DNA from 2 places in the Methylorubrum subtropicum genome. Region 1 is predicted to be linked to the other one. Evidence: riboswitches for the same ligand, from Rfam matches in the RefSeq annotation. Region 1 holds a riboswitch; the other holds the start of a gene.
What was found. Region 1 has a riboswitch for cobalamin ahead of AAHG03_RS24840 (TonB-dependent receptor plug domain-containing protein). Riboswitches for the same ligand answer to the same signal wherever they lie in the genome.
Positions count from the first base shown of each region.

Region 2: it holds a riboswitch for cobalamin, as region 1 does, so the genes downstream of both, AAHG03_RS26395 (TonB-dependent receptor) here and AAHG03_RS24840 (TonB-dependent receptor plug domain-containing protein) in region 1, are expected to answer to the same signal.

Region 1 covers NZ_JBBXMW010000029.1:21,802-29,060, reverse strand. Annotated here, with positions in the region: gene AAHG03_RS24850 (FecCD family ABC transporter permease) at 1-470, opposite strand, end outside; gene AAHG03_RS24845 (ABC transporter substrate-binding protein) at 467-1,315, opposite strand; gene AAHG03_RS24840 (TonB-dependent receptor plug domain-containing protein) at 1,323-3,314, opposite strand; cobalamin riboswitch at 3,436-3,632, opposite strand; gene AAHG03_RS24835 (DUF1624 domain-containing protein) at 3,734-4,927, opposite strand; gene AAHG03_RS24830 (DUF3526 domain-containing protein) at 4,924-6,411, opposite strand; gene AAHG03_RS24825 (DUF3526 domain-containing protein) at 6,408-7,259, opposite strand, start outside.
Region 2 covers NZ_JBBXMW010000038.1:6,063-13,321, forward strand. Annotated here, with positions in the region: gene ureC (urease subunit alpha) at 1-122, shown strand, start outside; gene AAHG03_RS26370 (DUF29 domain-containing protein) at 155-637, shown strand; gene AAHG03_RS26375 (urease accessory protein UreE) at 634-1,110, shown strand; gene AAHG03_RS26380 (urease accessory protein UreF) at 1,076-1,771, shown strand; gene ureG (urease accessory protein UreG) at 1,779-2,408, shown strand; gene AAHG03_RS26390 (HupE/UreJ family protein) at 2,429-2,971, shown strand; cobalamin riboswitch at 3,282-3,480, shown strand; gene AAHG03_RS26395 (TonB-dependent receptor) at 3,745-5,724, shown strand; gene AAHG03_RS26400 (hypothetical protein) at 5,779-7,259, opposite strand, start outside.

The sequences.
Region 1 (7,259 bases):
CTGCCGCGGGCGGCGAGCGCGTTGAGGAGCAGCGCCGCCACGCCCGCGCCCGCGATGCCGCCGAGCGGCAGGGCGAGGCTCAGTGAGGCGGCGAGCCCGCCGTAGAAGACCAGCACGGCGCCCAGCGCCGCGGCCGAGGAGAGGCCGAGGATGCCGGGATCGGCCAGCGGATTACGCAGGTAGCCCTGCATCGCCGCCCCGGTCAGACCGAGACTGAACCCCACGAGGCCGCCGAGCAGCGCCCGCGGGATGCGCAGCTCCCACAGCACCAGGGCCGGCAGCGCGGTCCGGCCCGCGACGAGGTCGGCGAAGGCGGTGGGCACGTCGAAGGCCGCGTAGCCAATGGCGACCGAGGCGAGCGTCAGAGCGAGGACCGCGGCGCCGAGGACAGCGACGACGGCACGATGGACGCGCGGCGTGTCCGGGCGCCGCGAGACGGGATCGGCGATGGTTCGAACAGGTGCGTTCATGGCCGAGGCGCCCGCGCGTTCGCGGCGGCCGCCCCCAGCCGTGCCACGACCTCGGCGACCTGGGGGCCCGGGCAGGTCCAGAAGCGGTTCGGGATGGATACGGTCCGACCCTTCTCCTTAAGAGCGCGGAAGACGGGATGGTGCAGGAGCGTGTCGGCGAGCGAGGGCAGGCCCGGCGCCCCCTCGTCGGTCACGATCAGGTCGGCGTTCGCGAGCGCGGCGGCTTCAAGCGGTACCTGCCCGAACCGGTCGCGTCCAATCTCGGCCGCGACGTTGACGAGGCCGGCGGCGCGGATGAGCGCGTCGCCAAGGCCGCCGGGGGCGACCGTGAAGGCGTTCGGGCGCATGATGAGGGCCCGCAACGGCCGGGTCGACGGGATGACCGATGCGAGCTTGGCGTCGAGGTCCGTGACCAAGGCTTCCCCCCGCTCGGGGTGCCCGAGTGCTTCCGCGACCTGACGGATCTGGGCACGCACGCCGTCGAGGTCGGCCGGCACGCCGAGTTCGAGCACGGGCGCGCCGACGCGCTTGAGCATGCCGACGGTCGTGCGCGTCGTGAAGGCGCCCGCGATGACGAGGTCGGGCCGGAGCGCGACCACCTCCTCGGCGAGGCCGCGCGTCACCGGAACACCGGCAGCCTCGGCCGCGACCGTCGATCCGCGCGGGTCGTCAGCGAGATAGGTCACGGCCAAGACTTGATCGCGGTCGGCGAGCCGCAGGACGAGTTCGTCCGCGCACAGGTTCATCGAGACCACGCGCACGGGCTCTTCCGCCGCACCGGCAGCACGGGCCGCCGGCATGGTCAACAGGATGGCCCACAGAGCGAGGACGGCTCGCGACGGCATCGTCACCTCAGAAGCTGGTCAGCCGCACGCCGCCGTAGACGGCGAGGCCCGGTCCCAAGAAGCCGGTCGGATTCTCGTAGCGCTGATCGAACAGGTTATCGATCCGCCCGAACACGCTGACGGTCTCAGACACGTCGTAGCTCGCCGCGAGGTTGAGGATCGCGAAGCCGGGATTGCGGATGCGCGTGAAGGCGGCGTCGCGCGCGCCGTCGACGAAGGAGCCGAGCACGATCAGCGTGCCGCTCAGGGTCAAGCCCGGCATCGGGGTCCAGATCGCCGTGGCGCTGCCCTTGTGACGCGGGCGGCGCAGCAGCTCGCGGTTGTTCACCTCATCCTTCGAGACCGTGTTGGTATAGTCGATCCGGCCCGACAGCGTGTCGGTGAACCGCACCGCCAGGAACGCCTCCGCCCCGTAGGTCTCAGCACGACCGATATTCACGTTGGTGAAGAGGAAGGTTTTCGGGTCGAACGTGCCCTGGATCAAATTCCGAAAATCGTTGGCGTAGTAGGTCGCGCCCGCGAGCACACGCTCACCGAACGGCTGCTCGAAGCCGGCGTCGTAGCCGAAGCTTTCCTCGGGCCGCAGGGTCGGGTTGCCTTTCTGCCCGAAGGCCGGGATGTCCACGAAGAGCTGGTTCAGGGTCGGGGCCTTGAAGCCGGTGCCGACGCTGCCCTTCAGGCGCGTGCCGGTGCCGGGGACGATGTAGCTCGGCGCCACGCGGTAGGTCGTGGCCGGGCCGAAGGCGTCGTTCTCGTCGTGGCGCAGGTTGGCCACGAGGGAGGCGCCCTCGAACGGCGTCAGCTGCACCTCGCCGTAGCCGGCGGTATTGACGTTGCGCGCCGTGATGATGTTGTTGGGGTTTTCGGTGAACAGCCGCTCTTCGTCGCGCTGGGCCCCGAACAGGACGAGGTTGCCCGGCGAGAGTTCGTAGTCGCCGCGATACTCGTACCTCAGCCGTTCGCCAAGGTTGTTCGAATCGCCCGGCAGCGCCAGCGGATTATAGATGTTTTTGAGCTGTCGATTGTACAGGTTCGAGTAGTTGACGGCGAAAACGTTGTGGAAGCCCGGCAGCGGTGTCCATTCGGCCTCGTTGCGGGTGAAGACCTGCTGTACGTCGGCCTGATTGCGGAACTCGCCGACCCCCAGCAGCGGGAACGGGCTGTAATCGTCGTTGCTGAAGCGCAGCTTCGAACCGATGAAGCGGGTGATCGAGTTGATCCGGAACGTATCGGTGAACTGGTAGCCGAAGCGGGCCGAGACGGTCTCGTTGTCGTAGAAGTTCGGGTAGATCGGTTTGCCGGGCCGCACGAGGTCAGGCGGCGTCACCGGGGTCGCGGCGGCCCGCAGGTGCGAGACCGAGAGGGCGTAGTCGAACCCGCCCTCCGCACCCGCGATGCGGCCATACTGGTTGAAGGTGCCGAACGAGCCGCCCTCGACCTTGGCGACGGCACGGGCCGGTCCCTCGCCCCGGCGAGTCGTGAACGCGATCACGCCGCCGATGGCGTCCGAGCCGTAGAGGCCGCTCTGGGGGCCGCGCAGCACCTCGATGCGCGACAGGTCCTCGGTGAGAAGCTGGCCGAAATCGAACGAGCCGTTGGGGTTCGACGGGTCGGTGGCGTCGATGCCGTCGATCAGCACCTTGGTGTGGTTGGAATTGGCCCCGCGGATGAAGACGGAGGTCTGTCCGCCGGGGCCGCCCGTCTGCAAGACGTTGAGGCCCGGCACCTGTTGGAGGGCGTCCGACACGGTGCGGCGCTGCTGCTGTTCGAGCGTCCGCGCGGTCAGGACGGTCACGCTCGATCCGACCTGCGTGGTCGGTGTCGGCAAGCCGGTGGCCGCGACCGAGATCTCGTCGAGGGTGGTCTCGACGCCGGCCGGGGCTCCGGCGAAGGGCGCCGCGGTCTGCTGGGCGTGGGCGAAGGTTGCTGTGAGCAGGGCCGATCCGGCGCAGGATAGCGCCAGGACGCTCCGGAGAGCGGAACCAGGGGAATGGGGCACGGGAGACAAGCCTCGGGTGACGGCAGTGGCACGTCACCGCGAACGAGGCCTCGGCGCTCGCGTCCTCACGGGATCACGGCGCTTCGACACCCACCAGGACACCCCGCCCGATGCGTTTCGCGTGTGACCACGACTGACGGCAGGTCTCCTGGCTCGCGGGTCGCTGCCCTCTCACCGTCTTCCCGGGCGAGGCTGCCCAGTGACATGGTGGCGGAAGGCTCGCCGCTTACAGTTGCGGGGGCAGCCGCGGCATCGAGCTTACGCCCTCACCGCGTTCCCTTTTGATCCCCGAGGGGAACCGTCAAGCTAGTGTTATTTCAGGGCCGCGCGTCGAGTCAACGAAATCGAGGGCGAGACTCCCACTGTCTTCGTGCCGGGGCGCCGACGACCAGCCATCGGCTCCCGTGCCGCACTCCGCGCTACAGGTACTTGAGCCAGGCGATGTCGCGCCTCGACGCCTTGAAGCGCGCGAACCACGCCGTCGGCCCGTAGAGGGGCACGATCAGCCCGGCGTACCACACGAGCACCCACCCGTAATCGGCGACGCCGAACACGGTGCCCTGGGTCGCGCCCCAGATCGCGGACGCGCCGTGGTAAAGCAGCCGCAGCACCGTCAGGTGGAGCAGGTAGAAGAACATCGGCGCGCCGCCGAACACCGCCAGCGCCGCGACGGGCGGGCGATCGCCGATCCGCTCCAGCGCGGTGAGCAGCAGCGCCCCGGTCCCGAGGGTCAGCAGCAGGAACAGCAGCGAGGGCGGATACTTCGTGAGCGCGAAGAAGCTTATGGCGGTCCGCAAGGCGCTGCCCTCGACGACGAACCAGGGCGTATCGCCGTAGCCGTTCACTAAGCGCAGCAGCGCGAAGGCGATCAGCATCGCGCCGCCGAGGGCCGCGAAACGGCGCTGTCGCGTATGCGGGGCGATGCCGGGCAGGAACCACGGGCCGATGACGTAGCCGAGCACGATGACGCCGATCCAGGGCAGCACCGGATAGGTCGTCTTGGCGACTAGGCCGAAGGGCAGCGCGATGACGTCGCGCTGGTGCAGCAGGGCCCAGACGGGAAACAGCGGCTGGCCGGGTTGGAGCCGGATCGGGTCGAGGAGGTTGTGACCGCACACGATCGCGAGCCCGACCGCGAGGAGAACGGAGCGCGGCAGGCCGATCAGCGCCGCGAGCACGATCATGCACACGCCGATGCACCAGATCACCTGGAGCCAGAGCGTCGGGCTGGCCACGCCCCAGTACAATTCGGAGAGGTAGAGGACCTCGAAGGCCATCAGCACGAGGCCGCGCTTCACCAGATAGGCGCGTGTCTCCGCCAGCGTGTGCCGGGTGCCGAACAGGTAGGCGGCCACGCCCGTCAGCACGATGAAGATCGGCGCGCACAGGCTGACCGCGAGGCGGGCCAGATACAGGGCCGGCAGGGCGCTCCGCGCGTCGATCGGATCGGCGACCGGGACGTGCAGGAACCATGTCTCGCGCAGATGGTCGAGGAGCATCAGCACCATCACCAGCCCGCGCAGGGCATCGATCGAGACGATGCGGGCGGACGCGACCGGCGATCCTGCGGGGGGCGACGGTTCGGGCATCGGGTCGGCGTGCGGGGCGATCATGCCGGCCATTGCCCGAGACGCCACACTGCAAGCGCCGCGAGAAGGAGGGCCGCGGCTGCGAGGCAGGCCAGGGTCAGCAGCGCCTGACGCTCGGCTGCCCCGCGCGCGTCGGCGGGGGCGAAGGCCGGCACGGCGTCGTAGGCGTCGAAGTCGAGGCGCGCCGGGCAACCCGCGCAGACGGGCGCCGGGTCGAGGGCTTGAGTGAGGATGCGCGGCTCGAAGAACGCACGCAGGCTGCGCCGGTAGGTGGCGGACTCGGCGAGGAAGGCCGCGTGCCGCCCGGCATCGGCGCCGGAGGCGGTCTCAAGCGCGAGCGCGAGGGCGGTGGCGGGCGAGAGCAGCGCGAGTTTTCGGCTCCAGGCCGAGGCCGCGCGCGCCTGCGCGCGCGCCGCCCGGTGATGGTCGGCCAGGGCCTCGTCGTAATGGGCGTCGCGGGCGAGGCGCTTCAGTTCGGGCGCATCGGCGAGGCCGGGCCGGAGCGCGTCATCGGGGAGCTTCGTGGCAAGCCACGCGGCGGTGACCCTCCGGGCCTCGTCCCCGGCGTAGAAGCGGGCCTGCGCCTGCCGGCTCGCGTCGATCGCGGCGATGCGTGACGGGACCGGCGCCAGGGCATCGACCGCGAGGCCGAGCGCGGTCGGCAGGGCGACCGTCAGGCAGGCCCAGGCCAGCACGAGGCCGGCCAGCGCCGCCACCGCCCCGCGCCACAGGCTCGCCGCCAGCGCGCAGGCCGCGACCCAGAAGACGACGTAGGCCGCGAGCGCCGCCGCGAGCAGCGCCGCCGTTCCCGACCAGCCGGCGAGGTTGCCGAGCCCGCCCGAGAGCAGGAGGGCGAGCGCCGTCCCGCCGAGCGTCGCAGCGAGGGCGACGAGGGCGGCGGCGCCGAACTTGGCGCCGGCCACGCGGCGCGGATTCACGGGCTGCGCCGCGATCATCCGCAGGATGCCGCTGTCGTGCTCCGAGGAGAGGCGCGTGCCGGCAAGCGCGATGGTCGCGAGCGGAACGAGGACGACGAGGACGAAGGCGAGATCGAACGGGCCGAGCCGCAGGGCGGCCGCGGAACCGATCTCAGTGGCGGTGTCGTCGAAGACCGTGCTGAAGCCGAAATCGATCTTCGTCACCGCCGGCTGCACGTCGGAGGGGCCGGCGGCGAGCACGGAGAGCGGCGTCGGCGGCTTCACCGCGTAGGCCGCCATGAAGTAGGTCCGATAGCCGAAGGCGTCGGTCGGGTCCTGCCAGTAGTTCACCTTGATCGCGGCGGGCTGGCTGTAGCGGAGGTGTGCGGCCTTCGCCTCGCGGACGGCGCGTTCGCCGTCGGCGGCGGCCGCCGCCAGGGCCGTGCGGGCGACGGCGATGCGTTCGGCGCCGGTCCAGGCGGCGAGGCCGAGCGCCGCGACGAGGGCGGCCAGGATCGCCCAGGTGAGGCGCTCGCGCAGGATCAGGCGCAGTTCGGCCGCGAGCAGCCGGGGAAAGCGGGCGGCGCTCACGGCTTCAGCCTCCGGACCAGGGGGACGCACAGGCCGCCGACGCCCGCGAGCCAGAGGGCGAGCACGAGGGCCGGGACGGCGGCGTCCGCCCGCGCGCGGGCCAACGGCAGCGGCGCGTGGGCGAAGGGCGGGATTTCCCGCCACAGTTCGGGCCCGGCGACGAGGGTCGTGCCGCCGCGCTCGGGACGGTCGCGGATTTCGGCGTTCATCCGCTCCGAGATCGAGCGGCGATAGGCCTCCGCCGTCCAGACGAAGTGGGCGTGCTGGGCGAAGTCGGTGCCGGCGAGCGTCTGCGACAGGGCCTGCAGGGCGACCCGCGGGGACAGGAGGCCGGCCCAGGCGAAGGCCCGCTCCCGGGCCGCGATGCCGTCGAAGAAGGCGCCGAACTCGCGGTCGTAGAGGGCGAAGTGGTGGTCGTCGTTCTCGACCATCATCAGGCCGCGCAAGTCGACGGGCAGTTCGTCGGCCTCGCTCACGCCGTAGCGGGCCAGGATCTCGCGGGTGCGGCCGTCGTTGGCCTCCGCCGTCCGGTGGGGCCGCAGTTCCGCGTCGAGGCGGGCGCGGACCTCGCGGTAGGACACGGCCGGCACGACGGCCTCGACCGCGGCGGTGGCGAGGCGGGGCGCGGCGATGCAGAGGCCGACCCAGATCGCGAGCGCGGCGGCGAGCGCGTGGCAGGCCGTGCGGGCGCGGAGCGAGGCCAGCATCGCGACGAGCAGGAACAGGGCGGCGTAGGCGAGCTGCGCCGCGATCCAGGCTAGCAGGCGGGGCCATGCCTGCCAGCCCGCGGCGTCCCGGCCGAGGGCGGCCAGCGCACCGATCCCGAGGAGCGGCAGGCCGACGACGAG
Region 2 (7,259 bases), on a different contig from region 1:
ACGACGCCACCCCGGTGATCGAGATCGACCCCGAGACCTACGACGTGCGCGCCGATGGCGAGCTGCTGGTCTGCGAGCCGGCCGAGGTGGTGCCGATGGCGCAGCGCTACTTCCTGTTCTGAGGTAGGATGGAGGGGACACCCGGAGGCCCGCGATGACGAAGGCCGCGCTGAAACCGCCGCTGACGGCCGATCTCTACGAGACGGACTTCTTCGCCTGGACCCAGGCCCAGGCCGACTTGCTGCGCCAAGGCCGCTTCGACGCGCTCGACCTCGGCCATCTGATCGAGGAGGTGGCGAGCGTGGGCGCGAGCGAGAAGCGCGAGATCAAGAACCGTCTCGCAGTGCTGATCGGACATCTCCTGAAATGGATGTACCAGCCGGGCGCCCGGTCGAGCAGCTGGACCGGCACGATCACCGAGCAGCGGCTTCAGGTGCAGGATATCTTGGAGATGAGCCCGAGCCTGCGGCGCTACCCGGCGGAGGTGTTCTCGCGCGCCTACCTCTCGGGCCGTGTACTCGCCGCCAAGGACACCGGCTTCGATTTCGCCCTGTTTCCCGAGGAGCCGCCCTTCACCGTCGAGCGGGCACTCGATCCGGACTTCCTGCCGCCCGAGCCCGGTCGCATCGCTCTATGATCCGCGCCACCCGCGTCATCCGCCGCGACGCCCTGACCCGCGGCGAGATCGTCGACCGCGTCGTGCTCGATCATGGCGACCGGCATCGTCGCCGCATCGCCATGCGGGGCGTCGGCGGCACCCCGTTCCTGCTCGATCTGCCCCACCCGATCCTGCTCGATGACGGCGACGCGATTGTCCTGTCGGATGGCCGTCTCGTCTGGGTCGAGGCCGCGCCCGAGCGCCTGCTGGAAATCCGGGCGCCGTCCGACCACGCGCTCAAGCGCCTGATCTGGCATATCGGCAACCGGCATATCCCCGCCGAGATCGGGGCGGAGGCGGTGTGGATCGCCGAGGACCACGTGCTCGCCGAGATGGTGCGGGGCTTGGGCGGCAGCGCCGAGCCGGTGGAGCGGCCGTTCCGGCCCGAGGGCGGGGCCTACGAGGGTGGGCACGATCATGGTCACGGTCACGGCCATCACCACCATGATTGAGGCGCTGCGGCTGATGGCGTGGCTGTCGCCGGCCTATCCGGTCGGGGGGTTCGCCTATTCGCACGGGCTCGAATGGGCGGTGGAGACCGGCGCAGTCGCCGACGAGGCGAGTTTGTCGGAGTGGCTCGGCGACGTGCTGGAGCGGGGCTCCGGGCGCAACGACCTGATCCTAGCGTCTCATGCTCACGCTTCGGCCGGGGACGGCGCCGCCCTGGAGGCCGTCAACGACCTCGCCCTGGCGATGGCGCCCTCGCGCGAGTTGCATCTGGAGACGAGCCAGCAGGGCCGCAGCTTCCTCGACGCGACGCTGGCCGCCTGGCCCTGCCCGGGCCTCGATGCGGTCGCGAAAGCGCTCCCTGGCCCGGTGGCGCTGCCGGTGGCGGTCGGCGCGGCGGCCTCCGCCCACGGCATGGCGCGGGGGCCGGTGCTCGCGGCCTACGGCTTCGCCTTCGTCCAGGCCATCGTCTCGGCGGGCTTACGCATCGCGCCGATCGGGCAGGCGGCCGGCACCCGCATCGTCGCGGCGCTCTCGCCCCGCGTGGCGGCGCTCGCCGAGACGGTCGAGCCGCTCGGCCTCGACGCGCTGGGCTCGGCCACGCTTCACGTCGATCTCGGCTCGTTCCGGCACGAGACCCAGTATTCCCGGATCTTTCGCTCATGAGGACGGCATGACTTCCGCCAACGGCCCCGTGAACGGCCCCCTGCGCGTCGGCATCGGCGGCCCCGTCGGCTCCGGCAAGACGGCGCTGATGGAGCAGCTGTGCAAGCGCTTACGCGACGCCTACGACATCTGCGCCATCACCAACGACATCTACACCAAGGAGGATGCCCGCCTCCTGACCGTGGCCGGGGCGCTGCCCGAGGAGCGGATCATGGGCGTCGAGACGGGGGGGTGCCCGCACACGGCGATCCGCGAGGACGCCTCGATCAACCTCGCGGCGGTGGCCGAGATGCGCCGCCGCTTTCCCAGGCTCGACGTGGTGCTGATCGAATCCGGCGGCGACAACCTCGCCGCGACCTTCTCGCCGGAACTGGCCGACATCACCCTCTACGTCATCGACGTGGCGGGCGGCGAAAAAATCCCGCGGAAAGGCGGCCCCGGCATCACCCGCTCCGACCTCCTCGTCGTCAACAAGACCGACCTCGCCCCCCTCGTCGGCGCGGATCTTGCCGTGATGGAGGCCGACACCCGCCGCATGCGGGGAACCCGGCCCTACGTCTTCGCCTCGCTGCGCGAGGGCCACGGCGCCGACACCATCGCCCGCTTCGTCGTCGAGTCCGGCGGACTCGCAAAATGATGTTTATCCGGAGACACCGCATGACCTTCCGCTCGATGCCGCTCGCGGCAGTGCTCGTGCTCCTGCCCGGCGCGGCCTTCGCCCATCCGGGCCACGGCGAGGCGATGGGCTGGGCCGCGGGCTTTGCCCATCCGGTCGGCGGCGCCGACCACATCCTGGCGATGGTCGCGGTCGGGCTCATCGCCGGCCTCGTCGGCGGGCGGGCGCTATGGCTGCTGCCGGCGTCCTTCCTGAGCATGATGACGCTCGGCGCCGGCCTCGCGATGGCGGGCCTCGACCTACCCTTCGTCGAGCCGGCGATCCTCGCCTCCGTCGCGGCGTTTGCCGTGATGGCGGTCTGCGCCCGGCTGATCCCGCTCGCCGCGCTCGCCGGGCTCGTCGGCGCCTTCGCGGTGTTCCACGGCGCGGCGCACGGGGCCGAGATGCCCGAGACGGCCTCCGGCCTCGCCTACGGCCTCGGCTTCCTCGCCGCGACTGCCTTGCTCCACGCCGCCGGCCTCGCCGCCGGGCTCGCCCTGACGTGGGTGCTGCCGCGGGCCGGCGCCGCCCGCCAGGGCGCCTGATCCGGTTCCGGTCGGTCGCGCCGGTCGCCGGTCGCCGGCTCCCCCCGTCATTGCGAGGCGGAACTGACGCAATCCAGGGCGCGACCTTTTCGGAGGGGGCGAGACTGCGCCGACGAAACGGCTGCGTGCGAGCTTTCCCTTGGGAGTGCGGAGCACTGGATTGCGTCAGTTTCGCCTCGCAATGACGGGTTGGGGGTGGGAGCCGACGCGACCCTCCGGACACGGTAGGGCGGGTGTCTCCCGCGGGGCACAGCTCCACCGCTTCACATCCGGCGTTCCAACCGCGCGTTGACGGCGCGGGCGCGCGCCGTGCTAGCGTGGCCGTGACGGTTCCCCTCGGGGATCAAAAGGGAACGCGGTGAGGGTGAAAGCCCGATGCCGCGGCTGCCCCCGCAACTGTGAGCGGCGAGTCCTCCGCCACCTGTGTCACTGGATGCGCCGCATCCGGGAAGACGGTGAGAGGGCGCTGACCCGCGAGCCAGGAGACCTGCCGTCAGCCGTGGTCACACGCGAGGCGCGTCGGGCGGGGTGCACTGATGGGTTGCCGGGGACGGCATCGATCCTGCGAGGCTCGATCCGTCCGCGGCCTCGTTCGCGGTGACGTGCCACTGCCGTTGCCCGAGGCTTCTTTGCCAGTGTCCGATTCCCGACCCCCGACCGTCCTGCGATGGGCGGCGCTCGCCGCCGCGCTGCTGCCCCTCCCGGCGGGCGCGCAGGAGGCCGTCACCCTCGACGAACTCTCCGTCGCCGGGCAGGCGCAGCCGGCCCCCACGATCTTCTCGGCCAGCGCCGGCTATCCCGGCGGCGTCACCGGCATCGGCGGCGCGTTGCAGCCGGTGGCCTCGGCCAGCGGCGGCATCGTCTCCGGCGCGCAGATCAACGCCCGGCCGGTCACCCGCCCCGGCGAGGTGCTGGAAGCGGTGCCGGGCCTCATCGTCACCCAGCATTCGGGGGAGGGGAAGGCCAACCAGTTCTTCCTGCGCGGGTTCAACCTCGACCACGGCACCGACATCGCCCTGTTCGTGGACGGCATGCCGGTCAACATGCGCACCCACGCCCACGGCCAGGGCTATGCCGACCTCAACTTCCTGATCCCCGAACTCGTCGGTGCGGTCGAGTTCCACAAGGGCCCCTACTTCGTGCGCGACGGCGACTTCGCCTCCGCCGGCTCGGTGCGGATCGATTACCTCGACACGGTGGCCAAGAACGTCGCCCTGACCTCGATCGGCTCGTTCGGCTACCGGCGGGCGCTCACCATCGGCTCCGCGCCGCTCGGCGCGGGCAACCTCCTCGTGGCGGGCGAGGCGCAGACCTATGACGGCCCCTGGGACGTGCCGGACCGCCTGAAGAAACTCAACGGCGTGGTGCGCTACAGCCAGGGCACGGCCCTCGACGGGTTTTCCGTCACCGGCATGGCCTATTGGGCGAAGTGGAACGCCACCAACCAGATCCCCGAGCGCGCGGTGGCGGAGGGGTTGATCGGCCGCTTCGGCAGCCTCGATCCGAGCGACGGCGGCGACACCGGCCGCTTCTCGCTGTCGGGCCGCTGGAGCCACACCAGCGAGGCCGGGATCACCCGGGCCAACGCCTACCTCATCCGCTACCGGATGAATCTGTGGAACAACTTCACCTACTTCCTCGACGATCAGACGAAGAATCGGACCGACGGCGACCAGTTCCGCCAGCTCGACGACCGGGTGCTCGGCGGGGCGGAGGTCAGCCACACCGTCCCCGGCGACTTGTTCGGCATGCCGATGGAGAACGAGGTCGGCCTCCAGACCCGCACCGACGCGATGCGGGTCGGGCTGTTCGACACCACGCGGCGGCAGTTCCGGGAGGCCACGCTCGACGACCGGGTGCGGGAGACGAGCGCGTCGTTCTACGCTGAGAACCGGGTGCGCTGGACCGATTGGCTGCGCACCAGCGTGGGCTTTCGCGCCGACGGCTTCTGGGCCGATGTCCGCTCGAACCTCATCGACGGCGCCTCCGGCCGGGCGCGCGACGGCATCGTCAACCCGAAGCTCGGCCTCGTGCTCGGCCCTTGGGCCGATACCGAACTCTACTTGAACTACGGCAGCGGCTTCCACTCGAACGACGTGCGCGGCGTCGTCGCCCCCGGCAATGCGGCGGACGCACTCTTCCTCGTGCCCTCGACCGGCTACGAGGTCGGCCTGCGCAACCGTTCGATCGCCGGCTTGGAGACGGCGCTCGCCCTGTTCCGGCTCGAACTCGCCTCCGAGAACCTGTTCCAGGGCGATTCCGGCACCACCGAGCCGAGCCGCCCGACCCGGCGCTTCGGCGTCGAGTGGACCAACCGCTACGCGCTCACCCCCTGGCTCCAGCTGGAGGGCGACCTGACGGTGACGAATGCGCGCTTCTCCGACCGCGTCCCGGAGGCCGGCCGCCGCATCCCCGAGGCGCCGACCACCATCGCCTCGGCCGGGATCAGCTTCGGCGAGGGCGAGGGCTGGTTCGGGAGCTTGCGCTTCCGCTATTTCGGCCCGCGTCCGCTGATCGAGGACAATTCGGTGCGATCCAGGGCGACCGCGCTCGTCAACGGCCGCATCGGCTACGCCTTCGCCAACGGCGTCAGCCTGTCGCTCGACGTCCTCAACCTCACGAACGCCAAGGCCGACCAGATCACCTACTATTACGAGTCGCGGCTGCGCTCCGAGAAGGAGGGCGTGGAAGACCGCCACTTCCACCCCGTCGAGCCCACCGCCGTGCGGCTGACGCTCGCCGGACGGTTCTGACGAAGGGGAGGGCCGGGCGGGCCCCCCCAAAAAAACCGCCCGGCCCGGTCGGGTTCACACCACGAAGTCGGCGTGGGTGAGGGCGACCTTGTTGTCGAGCACGGCGAACTTCACCGCCGCCCCGCGGCCCGAGCCGTCGGCGTCGTAGAACAGGGAGCCGGTCCGGCTGTCGTAGAGGATGTGGTCGTCGGCATCGACCTTGCCCTTGGCGATGTCCTTGAACTCGCTCGCCTTGAGTTCGCCCGGCGCCAGCGCCGTGAACACGCTCTTGCTCAGCCGGATCGTGTCCTCGGCCGAGAAGTCGGTGATGCGATCGACGTTGTTCGCCCCGAGCGTACTGGCGAACACGAAGCTGTCGGCCCCCTTACCGCCGGTCAGCACGTCGTTGCCGCCCTTGCCCTCGAGTCCGTTGGCGCCCGCGTTGCCGACCAGCGCCTGGCCGAACTCGTTGCCCGAGAGGTTCAGCCGCGCCGTGCCCGTCGAGCCCAGCAGGCTCAGGGATTCGATCTCCTGCCCGCCGGCGAGCGCGTAGTTGCTCGTCGAGAAGATGCGGTCGGAGCCGCCGCGTGCCATCTCGAACACTTGGTCGGTCGAACTGTCGACGAGGTAGAGGTCGTCGCCCGCGCCCCCGTCCAGGGTATCCCTGCCGGCCCCGCCCTCAAGCGTGTCGTTGCCCTCGCCACCCGTCAGCGTGTCGTTGCCGGCCCCGGCCTTCAACGTGTCGTTGCCCGCGCCCCCGGCCAGGATGTCGAAGCCGGCACCACCCGTCAGCGTGTCGTTGCCCGCCTCGCCGTTGAGCCTGTTGTTGCCGGCGAGCGTCACGAAGCGGTCGTTGCCCGATCCGCCGAAGAGCGTGATGTTGCCGATGCCAGTGGTGGTGGTGCCGTCGCCCACGAGCGTGGTGGTGCCCTCGACGCTGGTCATGACGAAGCTGAGCGCCGCGGTGGCGCCGGAGCGGTCGATCACCGCGGTGTCGCCGGCCCCGCCGATCAGCGTGTCGATGCCGCCGGTGCTGCGGATCAGGTCGATCCCGCCGCCGCCGTCGAGGCGGTTGTTGCCGGCGTTGTCGAGGAGCGTGTTGGAAAGGTCGTTGCCGGTGAGGTTGATCGAGGCGGTACCGACGAGTTGCAGAACTTCGACCTCCTGCCCGGCGGCGAGCACGTAGCTGACGGAGGTGCGCAGGGTGTCGGTGCCCTCGCCCGCCCGCTCGAACACCCGGTCGCCGACGTTGTCGATCGTGTAGGTGTCGTTGCCGGCAAGCCCGTAGAGGCTGTCGGCGCCGCCGTCGCCGTCGAGGCCGTTGGCGCCGGCATTGCCGATCAGGGTGTTGGCGAAGCCGTTGCCCTTGAGGCCGCGGGCGGCGGTGCCGGTGGGACCGGCGAGCTTGAGGGTCTCGATCTCCTGGCCGGCGGCCAGCGTGTAGCTGCCGGAGGTGACGACGGTGTCGTTGCCCTGTCCCACGGCCTCGAACACGAGGTCGGCGCCGTTGTCGACGATGTAGGTGTCGTCGCCGCCGCGTCCGTTGAGCCGGCTCG